DNA from 2 places in the Amycolatopsis sp. NPDC049688 genome. Region 1 is predicted to be linked to the other one. Evidence: riboswitches for the same ligand, from Rfam matches in the RefSeq annotation. Region 1 holds a riboswitch; the other holds the start of a gene.
What was found. A riboswitch is a leader RNA that binds a small molecule or an ion and turns the genes downstream of it on or off. The one in region 1 is predicted to bind S-adenosylhomocysteine.

Region 2: another riboswitch for S-adenosylhomocysteine. It lies ahead of ahcY (adenosylhomocysteinase); the one in region 1 lies ahead of metH (methionine synthase).

Annotation. Positions count from the first base shown of each region.
Region 1 is NZ_JBFANY010000003.1:469,989-474,194, reverse strand. It holds gene AB0J55_RS13200 (sugar porter family MFS transporter) at 1-551, shown strand, start outside; gene AB0J55_RS13195 (TIGR03619 family F420-dependent LLM class oxidoreductase) at 606-1,460, opposite strand; gene AB0J55_RS13190 (peptidase inhibitor family I36 protein) at 1,549-1,893, opposite strand; S-adenosyl-L-homocysteine riboswitch at 2,321-2,399, shown strand; gene metH (methionine synthase) at 2,414-4,206, shown strand, end outside.
Region 2 is NZ_JBFANY010000003.1:75,613-79,818, reverse strand. It holds gene AB0J55_RS11490 (hypothetical protein) at 1-197, shown strand, start outside; gene AB0J55_RS11485 (hypothetical protein) at 511-666, opposite strand; gene ahcY (adenosylhomocysteinase) at 788-2,248, opposite strand; S-adenosyl-L-homocysteine riboswitch at 2,330-2,407, opposite strand; gene AB0J55_RS11475 (GNAT family N-acetyltransferase) at 2,439-2,921, opposite strand; gene AB0J55_RS11470 (hypothetical protein) at 2,918-3,127, opposite strand; gene AB0J55_RS11465 (hypothetical protein) at 3,118-3,570, opposite strand; gene AB0J55_RS11460 (diiron oxygenase) at 3,624-4,206, opposite strand, start outside.

The DNA of each region.
Region 1 (4,206 bases):
GTCTCGGCTTCGCCACGCAGGCCGCGCTGCTTTCCGGTGTGCTGCTGGGGGTCACGAAGTTCCTGTTCACCGCGTGGGTCGTGTTCGTGGTGGACCGCTGGGGCCGCAAGCCGCTGCTGCTCATCGGCAACGTCATCATGGTGCTCACGCTGGTGGCGGCCGGGCTGGTGGTGCTGAACGTCCACGACACCGGCACGCGCGGCATCCTGATGCTGGTCATGATGGTGCTGTACCTGGTGGGCTACGAGCTCGGCTGGGGCGCGGTGGTGTGGGTGATGATGTCCGAGGTGTTCCCGCTGAAGTACCGGGCGACCGGGATGGGCGTCAGCAGCGTCGTCCTGTGGGCGGCGACGGGCATCGTGAGCGCGGTGTTCCCGATCATCTCCGACCCGAAGTCCCTCGGCATCGGTGGCTCGATGTTCCTGTTCGCCGGGGTGAACGTGGTGCTGTTCGTGCTGACCAAGTGGCTGGTCCCGGAGACCAAGGGCCGCACGCTGGAGCAGATCGAGCTCGACCTGCGCGCGCGGCAGGGTGTCGCGGCCAAGAGCTGACCCCGGGGGGTCGATCGCCGGCGGGGCACGGATTCGTCCGTGTCCCGCCGGTTTTCAGCGTGCGGGCACGAGGGTGAGCTTGCCGGCCAGCCGCCCGATCCACGCTTCGACCTCGGCCGGCTCGCGGTCGGGAAGGCCGAAGATCGTCTCGGTCACGCCCAGGGAATCCAGGTGCGCCAGGCGTTCCGGGTCCGGCCGCTCGCCGAGGGCGCAGATCTGCGGAGCCCCCACGCGGCCTTCGGCGTGCCAGATTTCCTTCAGCAGGGCCACGTGCCCGTCGAGATCGGTGTCGGCCGGCGTGGTGATCCAGCCGTCGGCGTGGCGCGCGATCCAGCGGAACGTCTTTTCGGTGGGACCGGCCCCGAGCAGCACCGGGATGTGTGCCTGCACCGGCTTCGGCCACGCCCAGCTGGGCCCGAAGGAGACGAATTCCCCGGCGTAGGAAGCCTCTTCCTCGGTCCACAGGGCATTCATCGCCTCGAGGTACTCGCGCAGCGCGGTGCGGCGCCGGTTCCCGGGCACCCCGTGGTCGTTCAGTTCGTCGACGTTCCACCCGAAGCCGGTCCCGAGCGTGACCCGGCCCCCGGAGAGGTGGTCGAGGCTCGCGATCGTCTTGGCGAGCGTGATCGGATCGCTCTCGACGGGCAGCGCCACGGCGGTGGAGAGCCGGATCCGCTCGGTGACCGCGGCTGCGGTCGCCAGCGCGACCCAGGGGTCCAGTGTCCGGCTGTAGCGGTCGTCGGGCAGGGACGCGTCGCCGGTGCGCGGGTGCGGCGACTCGCGCTTGACCGGGATGTGGGTGTGCTCGGGGACGTAGAAGGTCGCGAACCCCGCCGCCTCGGCGGCGCGCGCCGCGGAAGCCGGGGTGATGCCCCGGTCGCTGGTGAACAGCACGATTCCGTAGTCCACGCCGGGAGCGTATTAGAACGTGTTTCAGTTTTCAACCCGGGCCGTCCGGGCGGCCGTCGCATCGGCCGCCCGGACTTGGCAGGGGGTGTCAGCAGGCCATCTCGACGGCGTCCGCGATGTTGTCCACGGTCGGGTTGAGCGTCATCTGCACGCCCGCGCCGATGCCCTGGATCAGGGAGAACTCCTTGATGTTGGCCAGCCAGTTGTACAGGCGGAGCGGGTGCCCGGTGGTGTTCCACACGGATGTCGTCCGGTCCCCGTAGCCCGAGAGTCCGAAATTGATCAAGTGGTTGCACGTGGGATCCGCGTAGGTCACGAGGTGGTTCGTGCCGTTGGCGCCGTCGTAGAGGCAGATTTCGTTGCCTTGGCACCATTCCCAGTTCTCGGTCGTCGCCGAGGCCGGGGTGACGGAGATGTCGATCAGAGCGATCACGCCCGCGACGACACCTGACAACTTACCCAAATGCGACATGAGATCCCCTCATCGACGGATGTGATTTGCGTGGCCGAGCGCCTCCAGCTGTACGGCATCCGGGATGTCCGGTGCCGACGACGTGGCGCCGGAAAACCCAGTGCCGGAAAACGCGTGCGATGGGCCCGTGGGTCGCTGCACCCCGCCACCGCTGACTGCGGAGAGTAACGTCGAGCGTCGCTCGAACGACACTCGATGCAGCTCCACGTGCGCAGGCTGGAAGCAGAGCGCCGCCGCCTGCCGCGGCATGGTGGACGGATTCGAAACGATCGTGACGCGGAGGCAGGGTGGCTCGGGTGATCCATTGTGGACAGACGGTGTCCCAGTCCGTGGACGCTCCGGCGAGGCGGGATGGCGGGCCCGGGCCCGGTTCCGATACCGTGGACCACAGGCCGAGAGGCGCTGCAACGGACCACCGGGTCCGCCACGCTCGGCCGGGACTGACCACCCAAGGGCGCCTCCCGACCGAGGGAGGCTGCCGGTGAACACCCCCGAAGCTAGGTTGCGTGAGCTGCTCGCCCAGCGGGTCGCCGTGCTCGACGGTGCCTGGGGCACCATGCTGCAGGGCGCCGGGCTGACCCCGGCCGACTACCGCGGCGACCGCTTCGGCGAGCACACCCACGACGTCACCGGCGACCCGGACCTGCTCAACCTCACCCGCCCGGACGTCATCCTCGACGTCCACCGCCAGTACCTGGCCGCGGGCGCGGACATCACCACGACGAACACCTTCACCGCCACCAGCATCGGCCAGGCCGACTACGGCCTGCAGGACCACGTCCACGAGATGAACGTCCGCGGCGCGCAGATCGCCCGCCAGGCCGCCGACGAGGCAGGCGGCCGGTTCGTCGCCGGGTCGATCGGGCCGCTGAACGTCACGCTCAGCCTGTCGCCCAAGGTCGAGGACCCGGCGTACCGGGCCGTCACGTTCCAGCAGGTCAAGGCCGCGTACGCCGAGCAGATCGCCGGGCTCGCCGAAGGCGGCGTCGACCTGCTGCTGATCGAGACGATCTTCGACACGCTGAACTGCAAGGCCGCGATCGCCGCCGCCCGCGAGGTCGCCCCGCACCTGCCGCTGTGGATCTCCGTCACGATCGTCGACCTGAGCGGCCGGACGCTGTCCGGGCAGACCGTCGAGGCGTTCTGGAGCTCGATCGAGCACGCGAAACCGCTGGTCGTCGGCGTGAACTGCTCGCTGGGGGCGCAAGAGATGCGCCCGCACGTCGAGGAGCTCGCGCGGATCGCCGACGCCTACGTCGCCTGCCACCCCAACGCCGGCCTGCCGAACGCGTTCGGCGGCTACGACGAGACGCCCGAGCAGACCGCCGGGCTGGTCGGCGGGTTCGTCCGGGAGGGCCTGGTCAACCTGGTCGGCGGCTGCTGCGGCACCAGCCCGGCGCACATCGCGAAGATCGCCGAAGCCGCGAAGGGTGTCACGCCGCGTGAAGTGCCCGCGCCGCGCACCCACATGCGCTTCAGCGGCCTCGAGCCGTTCGGCATCGGCGCCGACACCGGGTTCGTGATGATCGGCGAGCGCACCAACGTCACCGGCTCCAAGCGGTTCCGGCGGCTGATCGAATCCGGCGACCACCAGGGCGCGGTCGACGTCGCCCTGGAGCAGGTCCGCGGCGGCGCGAACCTGCTCGACGTCAACATGGACGCCGACCTGCTCGAATCCGAGCAGGCGATGACGACGTTCCTCAACCTCATCGCCACCGAGCCCGAGGTGGCCCGGATCCCGGTGATGGTCGACAGCTCCAAGTGGAGCGTGCTGGAAGCCGGCCTGCGCTGCCTGCAGGGCAAGGGCGTGGTCAACTCGATCAGCCTGAAGGAGGGCGAGGAGCCGTTCCTCGCCCAGGCCCGCACCATCCGCGACTACGGCGCCGGCGTCGTCGTGATGGCCTTCGACGAGCAGGGCCAGGCCGACACCGCCGACCGCAAGGTCGAGATCTGCGCCCGCGCGTACGACCTGCTCACGCAGCAGGCGGGCTTCGCGGGCGAGGACATCATCTTCGACCCGAACGTCCTCGCCGTCGCCACCGGCATCGCCGAGCACAACGGCTACGCGAAGGCGTTCATCGAGGCCCTGCCGCGGATCAAGGAGCGCTGCCCCGGCGCGCGCACCAGCGGCGGCATCTCGAACCTCTCGTTCTCCTTCCGCGGCAACGACGTGGTGCGCGAGGCGATGCACTCGGCGTTCCTCTTCCACGCGGTCAAGGCCGGGCTGGACATGGGCATCGTCAACGCCGGCCAGCTCGCGGTCTACGAGGACAT
Region 2 (4,206 bases), 390 kb from region 1:
CTTGTGACGCGCGGATCGACCACTGCCACGGCACGCTGGTGGTCCACCCGGACGGCGGATCCGCCGAGTGCACCGAACCGGCCTGCGTGGACGGTGACCGCGTGCGGCACGCGCTGATCGTCGACTGCCAGGGCATCGCCGGCGGGTGCGGCTGTGCCGCCGCGCCGCGCGAACCCCTGCTGCGCCGGGCCTCCTGAGCCTCCCGTCAGGCCCGCACGGCGTCAGGAAGCCGTCAGGGTCGTAACCCGATCGTGTATGCAGCTGTGTACACGGGCTTGGCGATGTGCTAACACTAACGGGGTCCTTCGGCTCTCCCTCCCCCTCGGAGCCGGAGGACCCCTTTTCGTTCTTCGCGCTCGCGATTCCTGTCGCGGGGCAAAGCGGATTTCGGAGAGAATTTTCTCTCCGCTTACCTTTTCCCCGGCGGTGCCGGGTGGGCAGAAAGGCCGAACGGCCTGGCGCGGCCAGCAGTGCTGCTGACGCGCGCCAGGCCGTGGCGAAGTCCCGGGATCAGTACCAGTGCGCCCGGCCACCGATCCGGCGGCCGGTGCCGCCCAGGATGGCCAGTGCCACGCCGGCCACCGCGAGAATGATACCGATGGTGTACAGCACCGGGATGCCCACGATGAACCCGATGACAAGGAGAATCACACCGAGAATGATCACTTGACACACTCCTTCGCATGAGACCCGGCCCGGCTCCGTGCCGTCCGGGCGGATGCGCTCTCGCCGGGAGGATGGCCATTTTCCCGATAAACCAAACTACGGCGAACGGAGCAATCTGGGATCAGTACCGATAGTGATCGAGCTTGTACGGGCCTTCGACCTCGACGCCGATGTATTCCGCCTGGGCCTTCGTCAGCTTGGTGAGTTTCACACCGAGGGCGTCGAGGTGCAGGCGGGCCACCTTCTCGTCGAGGTGCTTGGGCAGCCGGTGGACGTCGGTGGCGTACTCGCCGGGCTTGGCGAACAGCTCGATCTGCGCGATGGCCTGGTTGGTGAAGGAGTTCGACATCACGAACGAGGGGTGGCCGGTCGCGTTGCCGAGGTTCATCAGCCGGCCCTCGGACAGCACGATGATCGCGTGGCCGTCGGGGAACGTCCACTCGTGCACCTGCGGCTTGATCTCCTTCTTCACCACGCCCGGCAGCTTCGCCAGCCCGGCCATGTCGATCTCGTTGTCGAAGTGCCCGACGTTGGCGACGATCGCGTTGTGCTTCATCCGGCCCATCTGCTCGGCGGAGATGATGCCGAAGTTGCCGGTGGTGGTGATGAAGATGTCGGCCTGCCCGACGACGTCGTCCAGCTCCACGACGTCGAGGCCGTCCATCGCCGCCTGCAGCGCGCAGATCGGGTCGATCTCGGTGACCGCGACCCGGGCGCCCTGGCCGCGCAGGGCCTCCACCGCGCCCTTGCCGACGTCGCCGTAGCCGCAGACGACGATGCGCTTGCCGCCGATCATCACGTCGGTGGCCCGGTTCAGGCCGTCCACAAGGGAGTGCCGGATGCCGTACTTGTTGTCGAACTTGGACTTCGTCACGGAGTCGTTGACGTTCATCGCGGGGAAGAGCAGCTCGCCGTCCTTGGCGAGCTTGTAGAGCCGCTTGACGCCGTTGGTGGTCTCCTCGGTGACACCGCGGATCTCCTTGGCCATCCGGGTGAACCGGTCGCCGTCGGCCGCGAGGCTCGCGCGGAGCGTGTCGAGGATGATCCGGTACTCCTCCGGGTCCTCTTCGGACGGTTGCGGGACGGCGCCCGCGGCCTCGAACTCGACGCCCTTGTGGACGAGCAGGGTGGCGTCACCGCCGTCGTCGAGGATCATGTTCGGCGCCTGGCCGCCGGGGAAGGCGAAGAGCCGGTCGGTGCACCACCAGTACTCTTCGAGCGTCTCGCCCTTCCACGCGAACACCGGCGTGCCCGCCGGGGCGTCGACCGTGCCTTCGGGGCCGACGACGACCGCGGCGGCGGCCTCGTCCTGGGTGGAGAAGATGTTGCAGGACACCCAGCGCACCTGGGCGCCGAGGGCCACGAGGGTTTCGATGAGCACGGCGGTCTGCACGGTCATGTGCAGCGACCCGGCGATGCGGGCGCCCTTCAGCGGCTGCGCGGCGGCGTATTCGCGGCGGATCGCCATCAGGCCGGGCATCTCGTGCTCGGCCAGCCGCAGCTGGGTGCGGCCGGCGTCGGCGAGGGTGAGGTCGGCCACGGCGAAGTCGAGGCCGTTTCGGGTCTGCAGTTTGTCACTCATTCTTCGGTGCACTCCGGAAATCGTCGGGAGACGTTCGGGAGGCAGCGGAAGTCCTTGCGGACAACGAAAAAGGCACCTCCCGCACGGGAGGCGCCCTTGGAGTCGTGGTCGGCGGGCCGAGCGTGGCGGAAGGATTCCGTCGCAGCGCCTCTCGGCCCGGCACCAGGATGGCAAAGCGGCCGCGAGGCTGTCAAGCGAGCGAGCGCGCCATGAGAATGTCGTCGACATCGGTGCCGTCGATGCGGAATTCGCCCCGCAGCACGCCTTCCACGGCGAACCCGCAGCGCTCGTAGACCCGGCGGGCGCCGGCGTTGGGCCCGAGCACGCGCAGCGTCACCTTGCGGGCCCCCCGCCGCCGCGCCTCGGCCACGGCGGCCTCGACGAGCTGCCGCGCGATCCCGAGCCGGCGCCGGTCCGGGTCGACGGCAAGCCCGTCGACCACCACCACGTGCCGGTGGGCGGGGATGCCGAACCCCTCGCCGAGCCGGACGTACCCGCAGACGACCCCGTCGTGCTCGGCGACGATGACGTCTCCGGGGCGCGTGCCGTCGCCGAAGAACGGCGTGCCGGCCGGGGGCGGGGGAGCGGGCGAGGCGTCCGGGGTCCAGGTGCGCTCGTCGAGCTTCGCGAGCGCGGCTTCGTCGTCTTCGCGGGCGGGCCGGAGGGAGATCACCGGCTCAGTGTGTCCCATGCCTGCTCGAGCAGGCTCGCGATTTTCGCCGGGTCGCGGTTGCCGTCCGCGCCGAGGCTCCGGACGGCCACGGTCAGGCCCGGTCCCGTGCGCTGGCAGTTCATGACGTAGGTCTGGTTCGGGTCCGCGGGCGATCCGGGGGCGGCCGGGTCGTTGTGCACCAGGCACTGCACGGCGCCTACGCGCACAAGCTCGGTTCCCGGCTTGGCCACGCCGAGCGCCTGGGGGTCCACGTACGGCGTGAACAGTTCAGGGAAGCCGCACGGACGGCGGTCAGCTGGAGGCCGTGGAACAGCGTGGCGTTCTGGTACTCCTGCACGACGGCGGCCGCTCCGCCGTAGGCCGCCGACAGGCGGGCACCGGTCTCCCGGTCGGCCTTTTCGACGCGGGCGATCTGGGCCTGCCCCCGGACGTTGTCGATCTTCGCGACCGCGTCCTCGGTCCGGCCGAGTTCGCCCAGTGCAGCGGGCGCGACCAGCGGCCGTCCGTCCGGCTCCGCGCCGCCCCCGCTGGTCACCAGCCATGGCACGCCGACCAGGAGTGCGCCGGTGAGGAGGCCGATCAGGGCGGTGACGGCAGGCCGGGTGAGCAGTGGCCGGGCCTTCGGCTCCGGCGGGAAGTCGGCGGTCATCCGGGAACTGTCGCGCACGACCGGATGCTGAGGTAGGGGCTTTCGCCCCGGGATCACACCAGGTGCGCGCGCCGCCAGATGTTCTCGGAGCGGCCGCCGATCAGCCCGGCTTCGCGCAGGAACGGCACGATCTTCTCCGCCATCCACCGCCGGGTCTCGTGGAAGTGGGGGTTCGCCAGCGCCGCGGCGCGGCCCTCGCGCGGGTCGATCCCGACGCTGCGGTAGATCCGGGCGTCCACCATGCTGTCGATCACGCCGAACGCCACCAGTGCCGTCCGCAGGCGGTGCCGCTGCAGGGCCGCCTTCGACAGCTTCGGCGTTTCGCGCAGCACCTCCTCCTTCGCGAACCGGACGTGCCGGGCCTCCTCGACCACGTGGATCCGGTTGACCGAGCGGATCAGCGGCTGGATGCCGTCGTCGTCCATCATCGAGCGCTGCAGCCGGTCGGTGGTCTCCTCCGCGACCAGCACGCTGGCGAACATCGACGGCCCGGCGGCGGTCGCGCCGAACACCTTCGCCGCGCGGTGCACCACCTTCGGTACGCCGTAGCGCGGTACGCCGAGCCGTTCGGCGGTGCGGGCGAACATCACCGAATGGCGGGTCTCGTCGCCGATCTCGGTCATCGCGTACTGCGCG